One region of the Gordonia sp. SCSIO 19800 genome, then DNA from elsewhere that is predicted to be linked to it. Evidence: predicted binding sites of a transcription regulator. Region 1 holds the regulator's gene; each other region holds the start of a gene.
What was found. The regulator LexA, encoded in region 1, represses DNA repair genes until DNA is damaged. The targets are predictions, from matches to a motif close to CGAACANNTGTTCG.

Region 1 (7,904 bases):
AGTACCTCCACTTCCTGCGCATCCGGGAGTGGCAGGACCTCCACCGGCAGCTGACCGAAATCGTCAAGGACCTCGACTGGTCGGTCGCGCCCACCGAACTCGACGCCGACGCCGTCCACCGATCCATCCTGTCCGGGTTGCTCAGCAACATCGCCGCCCGCAACACCGAGGGCCGCGAGTTCACCGGTGCGCGCAACACCACACTGACGATCTTCCCCGCCTCTCCGCTCGCCAAGAAGCCGCCCGCCTTCATCATGGCGGCCGAGGTCCTCGAGACGTCGCGCCTGTTCGCCCACACCGTCGCCGGGATCGATCCGCTGTGGGCCGAGAAACTCGCCGGTGATCTGGTGAAGCGCACCCACAGCGAACCGCACTGGTCGGCGAAACGCGGAGCGGCGATGGCCTACGAACGCGTGACCCTGTATGGGGTCCCGCTCGTCGCCCGCCGGCGCGTCGACTACGGCCCCATCGACCCGGTGGTCTCGCGAGAGCTGTTCATCCGGCACGCTCTCGTCGAGGGCGATTGGCGGACGCAGCACGCCTTCTTCGACCGCAATCGCAAGCTTCTCGAGGCCGCCTCGGACGTCGAGAACCGCACGCGCACCCGGGGTCTCGTGATCACCGAGGACCAGCTCTTCGAGTTCTACGACCAGCGGCTACCGGCCGACGTCACCTCCGCTCGGCACTTCGACACCTGGTGGAAGAAGGCCCGCCGGGCCGAACCGGATCTGCTGGATCTGCGCCCCGAGGACGTCACGGGAGGCACCGACGTCGCCCCGACGGACTATCCCGGCGCCTGGCAGCAGGGCGACACCCGACTCGAACTGCGCTACCGGTTCGAACCGGGCGCACCCGACGACGGCGTCACCGTCGTGATCCCGCAGGCACTGCTCCCCCATGTCCGACCGGCCGGTTTCGACTGGTCGGTACCGGGCATGCGCGCCGAACTGGCCACCGCACTGGTCAAGTCGCTACCGAAACAGCTGCGCAAGAGCATGTCACCCGCGCAGCGGTTCGCCGAACTCGCGCTCGGCCGGCTCACCCCGCGCAAAGAGCCGCTGGCCACCGGGCTGGCGCGCGAGCTCTCCGCGATCACCGGGATGCGGGTGACCGCAGCCGATTTCGACACCGACCGGGTACCGCCGCACCTGCGCATGCATTTCGCGGTGGCCGACGACTCCGGGCGGATCGTCTCCCGCGCCGACTCGTTGCCCGAACTTCAGCAGACCGGAACGCCCGCGGCGCCGAAGACGGTGTCGCGCACCCTGTATCGGACCTGGACCGCAGACGGGATCGGCTCGCTCGCCGAGCAGACCACGGTCGATGTCGCGGGGCAGCGGCTGACCCGGTACCCGACGATCGACGTGGTCTCCGATGCGAAGGGCCACGCGCGGGGCGTCGTCGTCGTCGATGCGGCGAGCCCCGAGACACGAGACCGCCTCCTGCGACGAGGGATCGTCGCCCTCCTCGACCTCGCGATACCTCCGCTGCACAAGCGGATCGCCGGCTCGCTGAGTCCGGTCGAACGACTCGCCCTGAGCCAGAGCCCGTACTCGACCACCGAGGCACTGCTCGCCGACTGCACCCGACGGGCCATTCGGGACACGGTCGCCGACATCGACGACGCAGAGCTCGCCGCGGTTCGCTCACCACAATCCTTCTCGGCGCTGCTCGAACGGATCCGGCCACGGGTCGCCGCGGCCGCACCGGACTACTTCTCGCTGGCCGTCGCAGCCCTCGAACGGATGTCCCCGCTGCGGGCGGCGATCGACCGGCACGCCGGTTCGCTGGCTGCCGACGACGTCGCCGAACAGGTCGCCCACCTCGTGTTCGACGGATTCGTGGCGGCTACCGCGCGACGCCACCTGGAGAATCTGCCGCGCTATCTCGACGGCGCGCAAGCACGTCTGGAGGCACTACCCGCGTCCGCAGCACGCGACCAGGCCGGGGTGGCCGCCGTCGATCGCGTCGTCGAACGGTGGGCCCAACGCCTCGAACAGGTACCCGAGCACCGGCGGGCGGTGGTCGACGACGAAGCGCAGTGGCTCGTCGAGGAGTTGCGCGTGGGGCTGTTCGCCCAGCGTCTCGGCACCGCGTTCCCGGTGTCGGAGAAACGGGTCCTACGAGCTCTGGACCGACTCGGCTGACACGGGTTCGGCGAGCGCGCTCCCGGATCCCGATGCCGCCTTCAGGTCGTCGATCTCGCGCTGGAAGTCCTCCACCGAGTCGAACGACCGGTACACCGAGGCGAAGCGCAGATACGCCACCTCGTCGAGATCGCGGAGCGGGCCCAGGATGGCGAGTCCGACCTCGTTGCTGGGGATCTCGGCCGATCCACTGGCGCGCACCGTGTCCTCGACCTGCTGGGCGAGCTGCGCGAGCGCGTCCTCGGCGACGTGGCGGCCCTGACAGGCTCGCCGCACGCCACGCATGACCTTCTCCCGGCTGAACGGCTCGGTCACGCCGTTGCGTTTGACCACCGCGAGCACGGCGCTCTCCACGGTCGAGAACCGGCGACCGCACTCCACACAGGAGCGACGGCGGCGGATGGCCTGCCCTTCATCTGCGACACGCGAGTCGATGACCTTGGTGTCGTCGTTCTTGCAGAAGGGGCAGCGCATCGTGTCCTCACGCAGGTCGCGGGACGCTGGAACGCACCCGAAGCGTGCGCCCCGCCGCTTGTCGGCCGGCCCCTGTGACATCGAGGATACCGCCCGGCCTCAGCGGTACCGGGGGGTGAGCAGGGGCTGGCCCACCTGCAGCGCGCTCGACCCCAGATCGTTCATCGCGACGATCTCGTCGATCACGACCTCGCGCGGCATCTCGGGTGCCACCCGGCCGGCGATCGAGCTGAGCGAGTCCCCCGAGCGCACATGGACGACCTCGGAACTCACGGCGGACGGTGTCAGCGAGTCCGAGTAATTCTGGCCGACGACACCGAACACCCACACGACGAACGCCAGCCCGACACCGGCGAGGAGCGCGACCGCGGTGCGGCGGCGGCGACGGAACACCGCCGCGTCGGGCCCGACCGGGCCACGTCCCCGGACCCCGACCGGAGAGCCACAGTGGGTACCGCCCACCCGCGGGGTCACCGGCGATGCCCCCCGCGGCCGGGTGCCGGCCGGCCGGTTGTCGACCGGTCGGCCGCCGTCGGACAGCGGGGCGCGGGTCCGGACGCGATCGGCGCGGTCGGTGCGCGGCCGGACGGCGTCGGGACGGTCGGTGCGGACGGGAGCGACGAGAGTGGCGGTGCGCATGGTGCCCTCCGGTGTTCGGGTGTCTGGGATCGTGCGGGTGTGGTGGTCGGTGTTCGAACATCGATCAGATGTTCGATGCACTGATGTTCGAATTTGTAGCACGACGTCCCGACAAAGTCTCGCGACACATCGAACAAATGTTTGAGGTGCCGGTCGCACTCCGCTAGGCTCGGACCCGGCGCAAGCCATCTACCAGCACGTTCCGAAGACGAGAGGAACCGAACATGAGTGACACCGGCGATAGGCGCGGCCGAGCGCGGGGCGCCGACGACGAGGCCCCGTTCGACGCCGCCGCCGCCGAGGCCTCACTCACCCCGCGACAGGCCGGGGTCCTGGAGGTGATCCGCCGCTCGGTGCGCGAGCGCGGTTATCCGCCGAGCATCCGGGAGATCGGCGACGAGGTCGGCCTGGCCTCGACGTCATCGGTGGCCCATCAGTTGCGGACGCTGGAACGCAAGGGGCTGCTCAAGCGCGACGCGAACCGTCCCCGTGCGGTCAACATCGCCCCGAGTGACACCCCGTCGCCGGACACCCCGACGGCCGGCCAGCTTCCCGAGCCGACCTTCGTGCCGGTTCTCGGCCGTATCGCGGCCGGCGGTCCGATCCTGGCCGAGGAGGCCGTCGAGGACGTCTTCCCACTGCCCCGTGAGCTCGTCGGCGAGGGATCGCTCTTCCTGTTGCGCGTCGTCGGCGAGTCGATGATCGACGCCGCGATCTGCGACGGCGACTGGGTCGTGGTCCGGCAGCAGAACGTCGCCGACAACGGCGACATCGTCGCGGCCATGATCGACGGCGAGGCCACCGTGAAGACCTTCAAGCGTCAGGGCCCGAACGTCTGGCTCATGCCGCACAACGAACTGTTCGATCCGATCCCGGGCAACGATGCCGTCATCCTCGGCAAGGTCGTCACCGTGATGCGGCGAGTCTGACCTCTCCACCGACCGAACCGTCGAGCACCGCCGCGGCCGCCTCGCGCGCCGCGGCGGGATCCGAGGTGGACAGGGCAGCCTCGGCGGCGGCCCGGCAGTCCGGTGCGGACACCTCGCCGAGCCGGGCCCCCACGGCCGCCGCAGCAGCCGGCGCGCTGGACAGCGAGGTGACCCCGAGACCGACGAGCACGCAGGCGAGGTTCGGATCGGCGGCGGCCTCGCCGCACACCCCGACCGGCTTTCCCTGACGTGCACCCGCTGCCGCGACACCCGCGATGAGGCTCAACACGGCCGGTTGCCACGGGTCGGTCAGTCCGGCGAGATCGGCCGACATCCGGTCGGCCGCCATCGTGTACTGGGTCAGATCGTTGGTGCCGATGGACACGAAGTCCACCTCGGCGAGGACGGCTTCGGCCAGGATCGCCGCCGCGGGCACCTCGATCATCACCCCGGCGACCAGACCACGGCCGCGGACCTCGGCGGCGAAGGTGCGCGCCTCCGCCGGCGAGGCGATCATCGGCGCCATGACCCACGGCGCGACGGCCGACCCCGACGCGGCCTGCGCGATCGCGTCGAGCTGATGCGCGCGGATCTCGGGGTGCGCCAGCGCGATCCGATCGCCCCGCACGCCGAGCGCTGGGTTCGATTCGTCGGGATGGGTCACGAACCGGAGCGGTTTGTCGGACCCGGCGTCGAGGGTGCGGATGACCACCTTCTGCCCGTCGAACGCATCGAGCACCTCCCGGTAGATCGCGGCCTGCTCGTCCACCGACGGTTCGTCGGCACGCTCGAGGAACGCGAGTTCGGTGCGGAAGAGCCCGACGCCCTCGACGGGGTACCCGGCCGCGGCGCGTGCCGACGATCCGTCGGCGACGTTGGCGAGCACCGCCACGGCCACCCCGTCGGCGGTCTGCCCCGGACCGGTCCAGCCGGCGACGAGTGCGGCATGCCGCCGATCCTCGTCGACGCGAGCCCGGGCCGCCTCCGCATCGGGCTCCACCTCGATCCGCCCGGTGCTGCCGTCGACGAGAACGGTTGTGCCGGGCTCGATCTCGTCCAGGTCGGCCACCGCCACCACGCACGGGATCCCCAGCTGGCGCGCGATGATCGCGGTGTGGCTGGTCGGTCCGCCGAGGCGGGTGACGAGGGCGATGGTGCTCGTGGGGTCGAGGCCCGCGGTGTCGGCGGGCGCGAGGTCGTCGGCGAGCAGGACCGACGGCACCTCCGGAGTGGGCACACCAGGTTCGGGTAGGCCGAGCAGTTCGGCGAGGACCCGGTCGCGCACGTCGTTGAGATCGGTGACCCGCTCGGCCATCAGTCCGCCGAGCTTGGTGAACACCGCCGCGAACTGTTCGGTGGCCGCGACGGCAGCGGCCTCGGCGGGGGCGCCCTTGCCGATGAGCGCGGTCGCGGCACCGATCCAGCCGCGGTCCTCGGCCAGGCCCGCCGTCGCGGCGAGCACCTCGGCCGTCACCCCGGTGTTCTGCGACGCGCGCGTGCGCAGCCGCGCGGCGACGGCGCCGGCCGCGGTGGCGAAGCGCGTGACCTCGTCGGCGCGCCGTTCCTCGGCGATCTCCACACCGACGCCGAGCTTCTCCGGCGAGTGGTCGGGTCGCTCGCCCGGCCACAGCGCGGGACCGTGGGCCAACCCGCCGACCACCGGGGTTCCCGTCAGGATCTGCGCCATCGTCTTGCCTCTCACTCGACTACCGATGTGACCACCGTTACAAAAAGTGCTTGACTTGTCAACACAAACAGGCGTAAACACAATTACTACAACATCCAATCCCACACGCCTCAACAAGCGGGTTGGTCGAAACCGGAGATCGGAGCGGTGTGTACGCCGAGGAGAGACAACAGGCGATCGTCGACGAGGTGCGACTCGCGGGGCGGGCATCCGTGGCCGCGCTCGCCGAGAAATTCGACGTCACCAGCGAGACCGTCCGACGCGATCTCGCGGTACTGGAACGCGCCGGACATCTCCAGCGGGTCCACGGCGGCGCCGTGCGCGCCGAGATCATGCGCACCCTCGGCGAGCTCGGGATCGACGAACGGGAGTCGAGCCAGATCGAGCAGAAGACCGCGATCGGCCGGGCGGCCATCCGGTTCCTGCCGCCCGACGGCGGCTCGGTGCTCTTCGACGCCGGCACCACCACCTACCGCGCGGCCGAGGCGACCGCTCCCGATCGGAGGCTCACCCTGTTCACCAACAGCCTGCCCATCGCCGGCCTGCTCGCGGGAACCCATCCCGACGGTCTCCATGCCCTCGGCGGACGCGTACGCGGTCTCACCCAGGCGACCGTGGGCGTCGACACCGTGGACGCGCTTCGCCGACTGCGCGTGACCACCGCCTTCATCGGGACGAACGGCCTGAGCGAGGCCCACGGGTTGTCGACACCCGACCCGGACGAGGCCGCGGTCAAGGCGGCGATGGTCGCAGCCGCGCAACGGGTCGTAGTCCTTGCCGACAGCTCGAAGATGGACCGCGAGGACCTCACCTCCTTCGCCGGACTCGACGACGTCGACGTCCTCATCACCGACTCCGGGATCGACCCGGCCTATTCGGCGGCCCTGTCCGCGCGTGGCGTCGAGGTCGTGATCGCATGATCGTCACCGTCACCGCCAACCCGAGTCTCGACCGCACCCTCGAACTCGGCGCACCGCTCGCCCGCGGCGAGGTGCAGCGCGCCGGCGTGGTCCGCACCGAGCCGGGCGGCAAGGGCGTCAACGTGGCCCGGGTCGTCGCGGCCGCGGGCCTGGCCACCCGCGCACTGCTCCCGGCGCGGCCGGGCGACCCGTTGCGGGCCGCACTCGACGACCTCGCACTCCCCTACGACGCCGTGCCGGTCGAGGGCGAGGTCCGGTCCAACATCACCATCGCCGAATCCGACGGGACGACCACCAAGATCAACGCACCGGGCGTCACCTTGACGGGCCCGGATCGCGAGGCGCTAGTCGGGCTGATCCGTGAGCACGCCGGCTCCGCGCAGTGGGTCACCCTCTGCGGTTCGCTGCCTCCTGGCGTCCCCGACGACTGGTACCGCTCGATCGCCGACGACCTCGTCCTCGCCGGCTGCCGGGTCGCGGTGGACACCTCGGGCGCTCCCCTCCGTGCCAGCGTCACCGGTCGCGTCGACCTGATCAAGCCCAACGAGGACGAGCTCGCCGAACTGACCGGCGCCGACCCCGGACAGCTCCGAGAAGCACTCGCGCGCAACGATCTCGGACCGGTCATCGACGCCGCTGCGACCATCGCCGAACAGATCGGGGGCAACGTCCTCGCCACCCTCGGCGCCGTCGGGGCCGTGTTGGTCACCGCATCCGGCGTGTGGTCGGCGACCCCGCCGCCGATCGTCCCGCGCAGCACCGTCGGCGCCGGCGACTCGTCACTGGCCGGCTACCTCATCGCGCAGAGCACCGGGGCCGCGCCCGCCGACTGCCTCCGGTCGGCCGTGGCGTACGGCGCGGCGGCCGCATCGCTCGCCGGCACCCAGGCCCCCACGCCCGACCACCTCGACCTCCCCGGCGTGCGGGTGACCGAACTGTCGGGAGCCGCGCGCATGACCTGACGGCACCGTCCCGGCGGGTCCCCACATCCATCCAACACCGCACCCATCCAGCACCGACTCCATCCACCATCGACCCACCCAGCACCGACCCCACCCTTTCCACCGAAGGACATGCCATGACCGAGCAGATCATCACCGCGCAGACG
Region 2 (7,904 bases), on a different contig from region 1:
GATGTGGTCACGGTGCCGGCGTTCGAGGTGGACGTCGTGGACACCACTGGTTGCGGCGACTCGTTCTCCGCCGGGTTCTTGACCGGCCGCCTGCGCGGGCTCGGTCTCGCCGACTCCGCCGAACTCGGTTGCGCGGTGGCCGCACACGTCGCCCAGGGCATCGGGACCGGGGCGAACTCGTACGATCTCGCCGCGATCGAGTCCTTCCGGCAGTCCCGCGCCGCGGGCTGAGCGCGCCTCCTCTCGGTTTGGTGAACCCCGCCTCGGGTAGGCGATCACCATGACAGACAACAAGGAAATCAACGGCTCCACCGTCGTGATCGCCGGCGCGTCGAGCGGATTCGGACGCGGCGCCGCGGTGTGACTCGGAGAACTCGGCGCGAACGTCGTCGTCGCGGCGCGTCGAACCGCGGTCCTCGACGAGGTCGTCGCGGAGATCACCGGCAAGGGCGGGTCGGCGCTGGCGGTGCCCACCGATGTCAGCGATCCGCGTGCCGTCGCCCATCTCGCGTCCGCCGCGCTCGAACGGCTCGGGTCGATCGACGTGTGGGTGAACAACGTCGGCGTCGGCGCGGTCGGGTACTTCTGGGACATCCCGATCGAGGACCACGCTCGCCTCGTCGACGTGAACCTGAAGGGCCTGATCTACGGCGCACATGCGGCGCTGCGCGTCTTCCGGTCGCAGGGTCGCGGCACACTCATCAACGTGGGCTCGGTCGACAGCGAGGTACCCATCGGACTCCAGAACACTTACGCCGCAACGAAAGCGGCGGTTCGGAGCCTCGGGCACTCGATCAGCGAAGAGCTGCGCATGGCCGGCGACGACGCCATCAAGGTCGGCACCATCATGCCGTGGGCCGTGGACACCCCAATGGTGGGTCCACGCCGCCAACTACACCGGACACGAACCGCGGATGTCTGCGATGGACGATCCGCAGATCGTGGTCGACGCGATCGTGGCAGCCTGCACCGACCCGAAGCTGGACCAACCGGTCGGCTACAAAGCCAAGTCCGCCAACGCTTCTCATCACCTCATGCCCGGGATCACCGAGCGGTTCTCGGCGGCGACGGCGAAGTCCGAGACCGAGAAGGGGACACCGGTCGAGCCGCACGCGGGTGCGATCCACGACCCCAACCCGGACAGCACCGGGGTCGCCGGCGGCATCCGCGAACGGATGGTTGCCGAGGACTCCCGCTGACACCCGTCCGCCGTCGCTCGTTGTGGTGCGCCGCCCTCTGTTGGTCGAGCCGCGTCGAAGTGCCCCGCTGGTCGAGCAGCGCCGAAGTGCCCCGCTGGTCGAGCAGCGCCGCAGTGTCCCGCTGGTCGAGCAGCGTCGACCGAGCGAAGCGAGGACGCCGCGTCCGTCGAGGCCACCGAGGCGACGCGTCAGTCCTGTCGGTGCGGCGTGATTCGATTGCCAGACAACCCCGGGAGATCTCGGGATCACCCTTGACTCGAACATATTTTCGAGTACTGTGGTGTCATGTCATCGGGGGCGGGGGCCGGATCCACCACATCGGTGGACCCATCACAGGAGTCGGTCGAACCGCGCTTTCGTCCCGACCATGAACTCTCGGCTTCTGAACTCATCGAGGTCTTGAACCACTGCGCCGGCTTGGCGGCGGCATCCGCGCATCGAATGATGGTCGTGGCCAGCCTCATTCACGACGAACGCGAGATGGATTACGCGCAGCGGCGCGCCGAGACGCACAGCGGCGAACTCGACTCCATCGAAGCCTTCGAGCACCTGTCCGCGCGAGTGGCCGCTGGCGAGAACCCCTACGAGCAGTTCGGGCCCAACGGTCTCGAGCAGGCCATCGCCGAAGTCGGTGCCACCCTCACCGTGACACCGGCCGAGGCGAAAGACCTCATCGAAGCTGGCGACGCACTGCGCTACCGACTCTCCTTCACCGGACACGCACTCGCGTGCGGTCGAATCGACAAGCGCCGCTTCCTCATCGCCCTCAAACGCACCGACCTCATCACCGACGACGAAGAGATGCAGACCGTCGACGCCCATCTCGCCGAAGCGATCTTCGCCCGCCCACCGATGTCGACGGCCCGGTTCACCGCCATGGTCGATTCCATCGTCGCCAAGTGGGCACCCGACGCGATCCGCCGACGTAAGGAACGCGTCAAGGGTGATCGCAAGGTGACGGTGAGCCCCGATCGCTTCACACCCGGGCAGTCCCGGATCTCCGGCACGCTGCCCCATGCTGATGCCGCCGAGTTCGACGCCCGCCTGACGGCGATGGCCACCGCGGTCCACGCCGGTGACCCTCGAAAGTTGGCCAACCGCCGAGTCGACGCTCTGAAAGCGCTCGCCCGGGGTGAAGCCGCCATCACCTGCCTCTGCGACGACTGTGTCATCACCGCAACCGAACCCGACACAGCACCAGACCTCGACGCAGCGACAGTGGATACCGCCGAGCCGCCTACATCAGCTGCTGAGATGGTGGATGCGGACACCGACGTCGACCCGTCAGCCGACGTCGTTGTCGATGACCCGGCCGCGCCGGCCGCCTCGGCGTCGGACTCACCCGCGCCGCGCGCGACTTTCCACATCGTGGTGAACCTGTCGACCCTGATCGGCCTCGACGACGACCCCGCATTCCTCGACCGCCACGGCATCATCGACGCCGACACCGCCCGAACACTCCTCGCCGAAGCCCGCCGCACCTACATCCACCCCGTACCCACCGCACCCGACGGTTCACCGGCTCCCGACGCGGACAGTTCGACAACGCGATACACCCCGTCGAAGAAGCTGCAGGCGCTGGTGCGCGCCGGCGAACTGTGCTGCACCTTCCCGGGCTGCAACGCCCCGGTCTGGCAGATCGATCTCGACCACACCGAACCCTTCGACCACGCCGACCCGCGTCGCGGTGGCCCGACCGATGCGCGCAACCTCAAACCGCTGTGCCGGTTCCATCACCGCATCAAGACCTTCACCAGCTGGCAGGACCACCAAGACGAACTCCAGACCGCCTGGTTCACCACACCCACCGGGCACATGTTCGTCGGCAACGCCTTCAGCGGACGCGACCTGTTCAACAAGCTCTTCCCCAGACGGTCACCCGATCACCCCGCCCGAGACAGACTCAACACCCAGCGCGACAACGACTTCCGACGCCACCAACGCGCCGAAAAGCGCTGGAACGACGCCAACCCGCCACCGTTCTGAGCAATGGTCACGCCTACCGGGGACCTCCGTAGTAACGCCGGAGGAACTCGTCGCGGTACTCGGTGTATGTGCCGTTCTCGATGGCCTGGCGGGCCCGGTCGACGAGCGTGACGATGAAGGACACGTTGTGCAGCGTCGCCAGCGTGGGGCCGAGGCCTTCCTTCGCCTTGAACAGATGATGCAGGTAGGCCCGGCTGTACTGCGACGTGTAGTTCTCGACCTCGGGGTCGAGCGTCCGGAAGTCACTGCGGTACTTGGCATTCGTGACGTTGTACCGGCCGTCGAGTGAGTAGATCGCACCGTTGCGGGCGACCCGGGTCGGCGATACGCAGTCGAATGTGTCGACGCCGTTCTCGATGGCGGTGAAGATGTCGTCGGGTTCGCTGATCCCCAGAAGGTGCTTCGGGGAGTCCTCCGGGAGTTCGTCGTTGACCCAACCGACGATCGTGCCGAGGTTGTCCTTCTCGAGCGCCCCACCGATGCCGTAGCCACCGAAGCCCTTTCCGCCGGCCGCGCGGTCCGCCTCGCTCAAGGCGACGAGGTCGCGAGCGGCCTTGCGCCGCAGATCCTCGTACTGGGCGCCCTGGATGACACCCCAGAGCGACTGTTGCGGCCGGTGTGCGCGTTCGACGCTCAACCGATTGTGTTCGGCGAGACAGCGAATCGCCCACAACCGGGTGCGCTCGAGCGAATTCACCTGGTATTCGCGAGTGTTCATCAGGGTGGTCAGCTCGTCGAAGGCAAAGATGATGTCGGCGCCCAGCTGGTGTTGGATCTGCATCGACACCTCCGGCGTGAAGCGATGCGCCGAACCGTCGAGGTGCGACTTGAAGGTCACCCCGTCGTCGTCGACCCGCGAGAGCCGTTCTTTGCCGTTGGCGGTGAGGTCGTCGTCGGGGGTGCCGGTGGCCTCCATCGAGATGACCTTCTTGAACCCCGCACCCAGCGACATCACCTGGAAACCGCCGCTGTCGGTGTACGTGGGCCCCCGCCAGTTCATGAACGCGCCGAGCCCACCGGCCGCGTCGATGATCTCCGGCCCCGGCTGCAGGTACAGGTGGTAGGCGTTGGCAAGCACGGCCTGGGCGCCGAGGGCGGAGACCGATTCCGGGAGGACCGTCTTTACGGTCGCCTTGGTACCGACGGGGACGAACGCGGGGGTGTGAATCGGTCCGTGCGGTGTGGTGATCGTCCCCGTGCGCCCACGGGTGCCGGCGAGGGTGGTGCCGACGGCGTAGGTGGGGTCAGCGACTTCGGTTCCGGTACTGCTCACGTCCAGCATCTTCGCAGGTCGGGCGCGCCCATCCCAAACCGCCGACCGACACCGGCCACCGGTGCGGTCGACGAGACCGCATTCGCTACCGTGGTGAACCATGTCGCGCAGAACTCGTCCCACCGGTCCCACCACGAGCCGCTCTCGCCGACCGATCAGGGTCGCGGCGGCGACCCTGGGACTCGCGGCGGCGATGTCGACGCTCGTGGCCTGCGGCGCGGAACAGGATCTGACCACCGCTTCGTCTGCCTCTCAGGCCGGCGCCGTGGAGTCGGGATCACCGTCCGCCGAACAGCCCGCCACCTCGCCGCCGGTGGTCCCCGGTCGCAAGCCGGTGTCGACGACGGCGTCGAGTGCGACCGCGTCCGACGATTCCGACACCACGTGCGGCACCATCCCGGGCCCCGACGGCGCGTTGCGTGTCATGATCCTCGCCGGCGACGTGTCCTGCGATTCGGCACGAACCATCGCCACCCAGTACGGACCGATGATCACCACCGGACAGCAGCAGTCGGTGGCCGGTTGGACCTGCGCGCCGTCTCAGCTCGAAGGCGTCCTCGCGGCCTGCCAGAAGGGCACGTCGGTCATCGGATTCGCACCGTGAGCCGAGTTCGTTGAAATGGCAATTGTCGCCGCGATGCCGAATGTTTGTCAGGTGATGCGACGCACCGTGCTCGGAATCGGTCTGACAGCTCTGGCTTTGCTGATCAGTGCGTGCGGCGGCAACGAAGAAGCGAGCGGTATCGCCACTGAATCGAACGCCGGTGACGCCACCGGTCAGTGTGCGGACGGCAGACTTGCTGCCAATTTGTCTGCGGAAGATTACCGGCTCGCCCGATTCAGGTACCTACAAGCCGAACCGGTGTACTCGTCGGTCTCCCCGGCCCAGTATGCGGAAGCCGAGTTCACGCTGCATCGCAGGTTCGTCGAAGCAACCCCGGCGGGGGCGCAAGCGGAGTTCGCCCGCGAGGTCTGCTCCGACCTCACATGGCTAGGACATCTTCCGTCGCCGCAACTGATTACTGCTGCAATCGGTTTCGGCTACACCGACTGCGCCTCTGTCGAGCGCCGGCCCCCTGGTCACTCGCCTTCTGGCAACGAGAAGCGAGTCCAAGACAGCTACTACCGAATCCACATCAAAGCCAGAACGATCTTGTGTCCTCAGGCCGCGGAAGTCCAGGTACCTGACTAGCCGATAGCTGCTGCCCTGTCGTCGATGTCTCTGCCCCCCCACACGGCGAGCGGCCTACCAACGCTGACTCAGCGCAGCGCGGCGACGACCTGATCGGCCATCGCCTTCTGGCCGCGCGCGTTGGCGTGCATCGCGGGGAAGCTGACCGCACCAAGCGTCGGCTCGACCCATCGCCGTTCGCCCGCGCAGGCGTCGTGGCCCGCGGAGACCTTGGTCATGTCGACGAACGTCACCCTGGTGGCTGCGGCGGCGCGGCGCATGGCGTCGTTGAGGGCTTTGAAGACCCGATGCAGGTATGCGGTGTCCCCGGGCGTGGTGAGCAACGACGCCGAGCAGAGCGCCGAACCCGTGGCCGGGAAGATCTGCGGATATCCGACGAGAACGACGCGTGCGCGCGGCGCTTCGTGGCCGACGAGGCGCAGGGCGTCCACGAGGTCGGGGTAGGTCGAGGAGTTGATCTCGTCGACCAACGACGTGCCGAACTTGTCGCGGCACGGGGTGGCCGACAGCGGCGCGGAGAGCCACGCCCGCTGGCACGCCACCGTCGAGTCGTTGAAGAGCCCGTTGTTGTTCGCGCCGATCGTCAGAGTGACCAAGCGGGTGGCCGCGCCGAGCGCGCCGTTTTGCGGTCCCTGCCAACGATGTTGCGGCCGGGTCAGGTGCTCGGTCGCCGCGCCCGAACAACTGACGTCGGCGACCGTGGTCCCGCGTCGCTCGGCGACGAGGTTGGAGTAGTTGCCCTGCGAGTTCAAGCAGAAGGTAGCTGCACTCCTCGCCTGGGGGAACACTGATGCACCTGCGCTGTAGCTGTCCCCGAGATTCACGTACGGGTATCCGTCGGCCGCCTGGGCCCCGCCGGCCTGGGTCAGTCCGCCGACGAGCGCGACGATGCTGGTCGCCAGCACGGTTCGGATGCCGAAGCCTCGGCGGGGGCTGCGGCCAATCGGCAAACGCATTCGGGGACTCCGGATCGTGGTACTCAAGTTACTGGTGTTGCTATTGAGACTAGCACTACGGGCCGGCGATCATCGCACTCGGCGTGCGCACTCTTGACCCTCACGCGACGTCAGGCAGCAGGGTTGTCGATGTGAGCGAGGAAAAGCACACTTCGAAGGTGGACACCCGGGAGCTGACCGTCGGTGTTGTCGCCGGCATGGTCGGCGTCAGCATCCGCACGCTGCATCACTACGACCAGATCGGCCTGGTGGTGCCATCCGGTCGGACACCAGCCGGGTACCGCGTCTACGACGACACCGACGTCGAACGTCTCCACCAGGTACTCACCTACCGTGAGCTGGGCTTCTCCCTCGAGCAGATAGCGACCCTGCTCGACGATCCGGACGAGGACCCCATGGGTCACCTCGAGACGCAGCGCGAGCTGCTGACCGAACGGATCGATCGCCTGCTCCGGATGGTCGCCTCACTGGAGGAGATGATGAACGCAAAGAAGGAAGGCATCGCACTGTCGGCGGCCGAGCAGGCCGAGATCTTCGGCGACCAATGGCCAGGCGAGGAGTACGCCGCCGAGGCCGAGGAACGCTGGGGGAACACGGACGCGTGGAAGCAGAGCCAGAAGCGGACCGGGCAGTTCACCAAGGAGGACTGGCAGCGCATCAAGGACGAGACCGACGACCTGGAACGGCGGCTCGCGGACGCGATGCGTAGCGGGGTGACTCCTGGCACCGCCGAGGCGAACTCGCTCGCCGAGGAGCACCGCGCACAGATCGGACGTTTCTACGACTGTGATCACGCCATGCAGGTGTGCCTTGCCGACATGTACGTCGCGGACCCGCGGTTCACCGCACATTACGACGAGCAGGCCCCCGGCCTGGCCGTCTACCTGCGGGAGGTGATCCAGGCAAACGCGGGACAAGGGTGAAAGATCGCCACCCGCAGGCCGTCCCGGTCGGATAGGTTCGGTGTCCATGACCACCGACCCGGGCGTCCACAACAAGAGCGGTGGCGCCCGCGCCACCACCAACATCGGCGATGCGATGAACCTGCGCACCGTCTTCAACCGCGACGGCGAGGCCACCGACCTCCCCAAGTTCGCGCTGGGCGACTCGATGTTGTTGCCCGACACCGCCTATCAGATCGTGCACGACGAGGCGATGCTCGACGGGAACGCCCGCCTGAACCTCGCGACCTTCGTGTCGACGTGGATGGACGACGAGGCCAAGAAGTTGTACTCGGAAACCTTCGACAAGAACATGATCGACAAGGACGAGTACCCGCAGACGGCCGCGATCGAGGA
Region 3 (7,904 bases), on a different contig from region 1:
CCGGCGGCGATGCACTACAACGCCGTCGGGGTGCTCGCAATGGGGTTGCTGCTCTTCGCCTTCGGCGCCTATTGCCTGCGACTGTGGACCGGCCGCCGGGTTCGCAGCTGGCAGCAACTCCGCTACTCCGGGGTCGTCGTGTTGGTGGTCGTGCTGGCCTGGTTCGCCGTCCGCAACATCCCTGTCGAACCGTTCTGGTCACTGCACGTCTGAGCGTCGGCTGCTGCCGCGGATCCAGCGCACCAGCCGCGAACCGGAATCACGTGCGGGGGCATCGAGGTCGAGCGTCGCCAGGGCCTCGGGATCATCGGTCGTGATCTGGTCGACCCGTAACTCCAGCAGTCGCCTGATGTCCGGGATGACGCGCGGTCCGACCCGCGTCACCGTGTACCCGTCGACGAGCCGACCGCGCTCGTGGAACGCGCCGATCAGGTCGTGGCCGCGGTGGTCGGCCGCCAGTATCAGCCGGTTCTCCAGGTACACCATCTCGGCCTCCGGCGATGCCGCCACCGCGCGGTCGACGAAGCCGTCGAAGTCCCCGGAGCGGATCGCCGCGTCGGCGGCACCGTGATGGCAAGGGTCGTAACCGATCCGGATGCCCGGTGCGGCCGAGGTCAACGTGTCGACCGCCGCGGCGTCGCCGCACGACAAGATGTAGTGCCGAGCGTGGGACGCGACACTGCGGGCGAACACCGCCACGGCCTCGGGATCGAGCGCGGCGTCGTCCTCCTTGAAGTCGAGCTGGAGGGACGCGGTGGGCGCGATGTCGACGCCGTCGAAGAGTTCGGTCAGGTCCTCGAGCAGGAGGACGTGCTCGTCGACGGGCCGGCCGCGGTTGTCCCGCAGGGACAGTTCCCGCAGATACGACGCCGGGAGCGCCGACACCACGCCGGTGCCGGTGGTGGCGTGGTCGACCGTGCGGTCGTGCAGGACGGCGAAACCGCGCTCGGCGTGGATCACCAGATCGATCTCGATACTCGCGCCGAGCCGCATGCCCTCGACGATCCGGGTCGCGGTGAACGCCGTGTCGTCGGCGCGCCGCCGGCCGCGGTGCCACTTGAGCATCGTCCGATGGCCGTCGTGGTCGATGTGGATCGGGGCGGCGGGGTCCGGGGGCGACGTCGCGGTCACAGCTCCCGACTCTAGCGAGGCGCATCTCGCCGAATCGGCACGGCGAAGTGGAACGTGTTCTAGTTTGGATCGCATGACATTGCGCGTGGTCGAGTGGTCGACCGGAACCGTCGGACGACATGCCATCGCCGGGATCGACGCCCGGCCCGACCTCGAACTCGTGGGTGTGTGGGTGTCCGACCCCGCCAAGGTTGGCAAGGACGCCGGCGAACTCGCGGGTCTCGACCGTGAGCTGGGTGTCGCGGCGACCGGCGACCGCGACGCGCTGATCGCCCTGAAACCCGACTGCATCGTGCACACCGCGATGACCGACGACCGCGTCATGGAGTCGATCGAGGATCTGATCTTCTTCGTGGAGAACGGGATCAACGTGGTGTCGAGCGGGCCGGTGGTCCTGCAGTTCCCCCATGGCATCCTGCCCGACTCGCTGCTGGATCGGATCGCCGCCGCGGGTGCGGCGGGTGGCGCGAGCCTCCACGTCAACGGCATCGACCCGGGTTTCGCGAATGACGCACTGCCGCTGGCGATGACGAGTCTCTCCCAGCGCATCGACGAGATCCGCTGCCAGGAGATCGCCGACTACTCGACCTACTATCAGCCCGTCGTCATGCGTGACCTGTTCGGCTTCGGGCAGCCCCTGGACGCCACGCCGCTGCTGTTCGCACCGGGCATCCTGTCGATGGGGTGGGGGAGTGTCGTGCGACAGATCGCCGCCGGACTCGACCTCGTGCTCGACGAGCCGCTCGTGGAACGCGTCGAGCGGGTCGAGGCGGACCGCGACTACTCGACGGTGTCCGTCGAGATCCCGAAGGGCACGATGGCCGCGGTCCGGTTCGAGGTCGCCGGTCAGGTCGACGGCGTGGATCGCATTGTGCTGGAGCACTATACGCGCACCCACCCCGACCAGTGCCCGGACTGGCCGACCCCGAACGAGGGCGACGGCTGCTACCGCATCGCCATCTCCGGCGAACCGGAGATGACGGTCGAGTTCGGGCACCACGGTGAGAACGGCGACCACAACGTGTCCGGGATGATCGTCACCGCGATGAGACTGGTCAATTCCGTTGCGGCGGTGGTCGATGCGAAACCCGGCCTGGTAACCGCGCTCGACCTCCCGCTCGTGACGGGCCGGGGGCTCTGCGCGCAGAAGTAGCCGCACTCGGCGACGGCGGGCGATGTGATCCGCAAGCGCGAGTCATCGAGTGGCGAGTAACTCCATGAGGTGCGCTTCGACGAGGGACGGCCGGGGTGTGAGTGGTCCTGGGCGGGGTGGTCGGACGTCGATGACGTGGCTGGTTTTCAACCATGATCGGCGCGCGTGATGTGGGCGTGGCTCATCGCCGGACGTGGTGCGTCCGTGGATCTCTCGCCGAACCTGTTCCAGGTGGGCCTGCAACCGCTTGGGTATGTCGGGTCGGCGGTTGATGTGTTCGGGGTTGGGTGGTGCGCCGGGTTCGGCGTTGAGTCGCCAGGCGCAGCGGCCTTCGTCCGGTCCGTCGCGTACTACCCGGGTGGTGTATCGGCCGGGTTGGTCACCGACCATGCGGTTGTGTCGCGGGCAGGCGGGTGCGAGGTCGTCGATGTCGGTGAGACCGCCTTTTGCCCAGTCCTTCTGGGCGTGGTGGAGTTCGACGTGGGTGGCGGGTTGGTCGCAGCCGGGTGCCGAGCACACTTCCCCGTCGGGGCGGGCGAAGGAGACGAGGCGTTGTTCGCGGGTCGCGAGGCGTTTGCCGCGCCCGAAATGTAGGGGGACGGTGGTGGCGTCTTTGAAGATCGCCAACCACGGCTGGACCTCACCGGCCATCGCGATCAGGTCCCGGATGGGCAGCAGGGTTCCGGTGGCGGTGGTGGCGAGTCCGGCTTCGCGGATGAGGTCGTTGAGGTCGGTCTTGATGATCAGTTGCACGGGCAGGCCTCGGTGCGACGTGCCGAGTGTCCCGTCGGCGAAGCCCGCGGCCAGGGCGGCGTCGAGCGCATCATGATTCGTCTGGGCGAGAGTGCGACCGTCGCGGTCGACTGCCGCGGCCAGGGCGTCAGGGTCGGCGGCACCGGCCGGTCCGCTGGGCGAGTCGGGGTCGTCGGGGTTGTTGAGTCCGGGTTTGCCCCACACGGCGAACATCATCGACAACCGGGCGTGGAGTTCGGGAGTCAGCGTGCCCGAGATCTTCGCGGTGCCATCGGCGCGTTGCCGACCGATCCACAGGCCGCGGCGCCTCTTGCGTTCCGAATCGTCGGCCAGAGTGCCGTCAGGATCGAGATGAGCTAGCAACCGCGCACCGAGTTGAGTGATGTCAGCCGGGGTGTGGTCGGCGGCGATCTCGGCCATCTGCCGCTCAGCCGCGACCTTCACATCGTGGTCAGTTCCATGAGGGATCTGGTCGAGGACATCGAGGACGGCCTGCACATGCGCAGAGCCGACAGAACCTTGTGCGAAAGCCTCAGCGAGGCACGGATGTTCAGGTGGTAGGACCTCGCCGCCGAGGCTGGTGCGGTGGGCGGTGGCGTCCATCTGCTTGCGACGCCGCATCGGGTTCGAGACTCGTAGCCGGTGTGTCATGAATTGCATGAGGGTTCGGCACCCCGTCTTGCGGGGCAGGTCGCGGGCCTCGACCTGATCGATCTGCCGGTCTCCGGCGACGGTCAGACGCGCGATGGCGCGTTCGGTCTCCGCGGCCACCTCGGCCAGTTCGGCATCGGTACACGGCGACAAATCCACCGACTGCAGTTTGTCCAGGGTGCGATGCAGATCAGCCACCAACTCGACCACCCGGGGAGCCGGCACGGACGCGTCGTCGGTGTGTGTGATGCCGGACATGACGGTGACCTCCCCCCGAGAACCGTTGCAGCGAATGTACGTTCGAGTGTACACGAGTCCGGCGGGTCTAGCCACGAAAACAATTGCCCGGCAATATGAATCAGAGTCATTGCGTTGCGGGAACTTGTCGGTGGGCGCCGGTAGGATCTCGCGGGACGACGACCACGTTGTCTGGGTCGGGCGGCATCATCGCCACGACGGCAGGCCGCGCCTCGAGTTGAGCGCGCAGTTCCTGCCGTCTGTGTGACTACTCGACGCCGCCCGTCGACGCGGGGACCCTGATGCTGCAGTCGCAGCACGAATGTCGTTTCCAGCGGAGTTGCTCGGCCGCGACGATAGCATTCTGGGCGGCGAGTGCTCGACGATCAGCCCTGGCGCGCCTTGAATCTGGGGTTGCCCTTGTTGATCACGTAGATGCGCCCCTTGCGCTTGACCACTTGTGAACCGGGTTGGTTCTTCAACGACCGGATGGATGCACGGACCTTCAACGGAGCCTCCTTAATGGAAATTGTTTCCATTAAAGCAGGTCCGTCGACGAGCGCCGAGGCGGGTGTCAGACCTCCCAGGTGTGCACCGGCTCGCCCTCGTGCATCTGGGTCACGTAGTCGCGGAGCATCCCGTGCAGCGCCTGTGTCCGGCTCTCACCCGCGCGTTCGCGGACTGCGACCGCATGGCGTTGCCAGACCGACCCGGTCTGGCGGGAGATGCAGCGTCCCTCGATGACCGACAGGTAGCGCTTGCGGGCCTTGTCGGAGACGCCGAACCGGCGCAGCCCGTCTTCGGCGAGCGCCAGAAGTCGGCGCAGGACGAGTTCGTCGGGTCGCACCCAGCCGACGTCGGGCCAGTAGAGCTGCGACTCCATGCCGGTGCGGGCGCCGGACTGCAGGTTCTCGGCGGCGGCGTTGAAGGACATCCGCGACCACAGCGGACGGTCGGACTCGACGAGGCCTCGGACGACGCCGTAGTAGAAGGCGGCGTTGGCCATCGTGTCGACGACCGTGGGACCGGCGGGCAGCACGCGGTTCTCGACGCGCAGGTGGGCCTGTCCCTCGTGGATGTCGTAGACCGGACGGTTCCAGCGGTAGACGGTCCCGTTGTGCAGACGCAGTTCGTCGAGGGTGGGGATGCGTCCGTCGTCGAGCTCGGCGAGCGGGTCGGTGTCGGTGCAGACGGGGAGGAGCGCGGGGAAATAGCGCGTGTTCTCCTCGAAGAGGTCGAAGATCGTGTTGATCCACCGCTCTCCGAACCACACTCGCGGCCGGACACCCTGGTTCTTCAGCTCCAGCGGCCGGGTGTCGGTGGCCTGTTCGAAGACCGGGATGCGGCTCTCGTGCCACAACGCGGTCTCGGCGAGGAAGGGCGAGTTCCCGGCCAGGGCGACCTGCACCCCGGCGATGGCCTGTGCCGCATTCCAGTGCGAGGCGAAGTCTTCCGGCGCCACCCGCAAGTGAAGCTGTAGTGAGGTGCAGGCCGCCTCGGGCAGGATCGAATCGGTCGAGGTGCGCAGGTGCTCGGTGTGGTGTCCATCGGTCAGCGGGACGCCGGTGATGTCGATCTCGAGATCCTCGCCGCGGGCGGCGAAGATCTGCTCGTTCAGCAGGTCGTAGCGCGGGTTCGCCGAGATCCAGTGATGCGCGAAGTGTTCGGACTTCAGTGTCGGCAACATGCCGATCATGACCAGGTGGCTCGACGTCTGTGCGGCCCGCTGCTCGGCCCGGTTGAGCGACGTCCGCAACGCCTGCTCGAGCGAGATCGTATCGTCGGTCGTGAACGGTCGCGGCGAGACGTTGATCTCGATGTTGAACTGGCCGAGTTCGGTCTGATAGTCCGGATCGGCGATCGCCTCGAGGACGGCGGCGTTCGCCATCGCGGGTTGCATGTCCTCGTCGACGAGGTTCAGTTCGACCTCCATGCCGAGCAACGGCTTCGGCGGACGGCCCTGATCGGTGAACAGCCCGTCGGCGAGCATCCGCGCGATCGCTTCCGTGCCGCGACCCACCTGACGCCGGAAACGAACCCGGTCCTCGCCGGTGAACTGCTGTTTGGACACCTCGGCTCCCATGCGGTCAATACTGCCCGATCCGCATCGGCGCGAACCCCCTTGCGAAGATGGCCGGGTGCCACCACGCAGGAGAGTGGACCCCGCCGAGGTCCGGGCCGCGGTGCTGGCCGTCTCGGACTGGCTCGTCGACCCGACCGTGCCGACCCCGGGACGCGCCGCCCTCGCCGACGCCGTCCGTCGATCGGCCCGGACACTCGAGCAGCTCGCCCCCGGGAACTCGGTCGAGGTCCGGATGCCCCCGTTCGTCGCGGTCCAGTGCATCGAAGGTCCCCGTCACACCCGCGGAACGCCGCCGAACGTCGTCGAGATGGCGCCGCGGACCTGGCTGCTCCTCGTCACCGGTGTCCTCACCTACGACGACGCCCTCGCCGCGGGCCTGGTGGATGCGTCCGGGCATCGCGCGGCACTCATCGCCGACCTGCTGCCGCTCATCCCGATCGGCCCGCCGGGCGACCGGGAGTAGGAGTGTGATGCATCACTCGACCGGGGCGTCGGGAATGACCCGCCGGTCGACACCGCTGGAAGATTCGCATCGGGAGCCGACCGACCCGTAAACTCACGCATGTCTCCCAGCCCACTCGACGGACCGATTCGCAGCCCCAGGGAGCTAGTCGATGCCTGATCATTCGATCGCCCACATGAACCTGCTCGCTGCCACGACGCCGGCGGGCGGATGCTCCGCACGCGGCTCGGGTGCGATCAATCCGGCCCCGCTGGACGATCTCGAGAACGAACCGCGTGAGGAATGCGGTGTCTTCGGTGTCTGGGCGCCCGGCGAGGACGTCGCCAAGCTGAGTTACTACGGCCTCTACGCCCTGCAGCACCGCGGCCAGGAAGCCGCGGGCATCGCCGTCGGCGACGGCAGCCAGGTGGTCGTGTTCAAGGACCTCGGACTCGTCAGCCAGGTCTTCGACGAGCAGACCCTGGGTGCGATGAGCGGGCATGTGGCGATCGGCCACTGCCGGTACTCCACCACCGGCTCGACGACCTGGGAGAACTCGCAGCCGATCTTCCGCACCACCGACGCCGGGACCGGCGTCGCCCTGGGCCACAACGGCAACCTGGTCAACACCGCGGACCTCGCGGCGCGTGCACGCGAGCAGGGGATCAAGAGTTCGGCGGCGACGTCGGACTCCGATGTCGTCGGTGCGCTCCTCGCGCACGGCGCCGCGGACAGCTCGATCGAGCAGGCCGCGATGGAACTGCTGCCCACCCTCAAGGGCGCGTTCTGCCTGACCTTCATGGATGAGCACACGCTCTACGCCGCGCGCGATCCGCACGGTGTGCGCCCGCTGTCACTCGGCCGCCTCGACCGCGGCTGGGTCGTCGCCTCGGAGACCGCCGCCCTCGACATCGTGGGTGCGTCGTTCGTCCGCGACATCGAGCCGGGCGAGCTCCTGGCCATCGACGCCGACGGCGTGCGCAGCACGCGCTTCGCCGAGCCGACCCCCAGCGGCTGCGTCTTCGAATACGTCTATCTCGCCCGTCCCGACTCGGTCATCCACGGTCGTTCGGTGCATTCGACCCGCGTCGAGATCGGTCGCCGACTCGCCAAGGAACACCCCGCCGACGGTGACCTGGTCATCCCGGTACCGGAGTCGGGCGTGCCGGCGGCCGTCGGGTTCGCCCAGGAATCCGGGATTCCGTACGGCCAGGGACTGATGAAGAACGCCTACGTCGGCCGTACCTTCATCCAGCCGTCGCAGACGATCCGCCAGCTCGGTATCCGCCTAAAGCTCAATCCGTTACGCGAGGTGATCCGCGGCAAACGGCTCGTCGTCGTCGACGACTCGATCGTGCGCGGCAACACCCAGCGCGCGCTCATCCGGATGCTGCGCGAGGCCGGTGCCGCCGAGGTGCACGTCCGCATCGCGTCGAGCCCGGTCCGGTGGCCGT

Region 2: a site for LexA is predicted at 1,457-1,470, ahead of KB201_RS06560 (HNH endonuclease signature motif containing protein). Genes of this name have one in related genera too.
Region 3: a site for LexA is predicted at 3,978-3,991, ahead of KB201_RS04110 (HNH endonuclease signature motif containing protein). Genes of this name have one in related genera too.

The regions. Positions count from the first base shown of each region.
Region 1 covers NZ_JAGRQM010000005.1:285,398-293,301, reverse strand. Annotated here, with positions in the region: gene hrpA (ATP-dependent RNA helicase HrpA) at 1-2,147, shown strand, start outside; gene nrdR (transcriptional regulator NrdR) at 2,121-2,621, opposite strand; gene KB201_RS08765 (LysM peptidoglycan-binding domain-containing protein) at 2,721-3,260, opposite strand; gene lexA (transcriptional repressor LexA) at 3,485-4,189, shown strand; gene KB201_RS08755 (phosphoenolpyruvate--protein phosphotransferase) at 4,167-5,876, opposite strand; gene KB201_RS08750 (DeoR/GlpR family DNA-binding transcription regulator) at 6,026-6,796, shown strand; gene KB201_RS08745 (1-phosphofructokinase family hexose kinase) at 6,793-7,758, shown strand; gene KB201_RS08740 (fructose-specific PTS transporter subunit EIIC) at 7,875-7,904, shown strand, end outside.
Region 2 covers NZ_JAGRQM010000004.1:164,779-172,682, reverse strand. Annotated here, with positions in the region: gene KB201_RS06570 (carbohydrate kinase family protein) at 1-231, shown strand, start outside; partial or broken gene KB201_RS24800 (SDR family NAD(P)-dependent oxidoreductase) at 428-829, shown strand; gene KB201_RS24795 (hypothetical protein) at 915-1,199, shown strand; gene KB201_RS06560 (HNH endonuclease signature motif containing protein) at 1,485-3,185, shown strand; gene tgt (tRNA guanosine(34) transglycosylase Tgt) at 3,199-4,467, opposite strand; gene KB201_RS06550 (hypothetical protein) at 4,559-5,062, shown strand; gene KB201_RS06545 (hypothetical protein) at 5,078-5,650, shown strand; gene KB201_RS06540 (SGNH/GDSL hydrolase family protein) at 5,719-6,606, opposite strand; gene KB201_RS06535 (MerR family transcriptional regulator) at 6,765-7,529, shown strand; gene KB201_RS06530 (glutamate decarboxylase) at 7,576-7,904, shown strand, end outside.
Region 3 covers NZ_JAGRQM010000003.1:11,490-19,393, forward strand. Annotated here, with positions in the region: gene KB201_RS04095 (DUF2752 domain-containing protein) at 1-213, shown strand, start outside; gene KB201_RS04100 (glycerophosphodiester phosphodiesterase family protein) at 199-1,065, opposite strand; gene KB201_RS04105 (diacylglycerol kinase) at 1,205-2,284, shown strand; gene KB201_RS04110 (HNH endonuclease signature motif containing protein) at 2,327-3,946, opposite strand; gene ykgO (type B 50S ribosomal protein L36) at 4,312-4,434, opposite strand; gene KB201_RS04120 (glutamate--cysteine ligase) at 4,500-6,008, opposite strand; gene KB201_RS04125 (sterol carrier family protein) at 6,064-6,471, shown strand; gene purF (amidophosphoribosyltransferase) at 6,623-7,904, shown strand, end outside.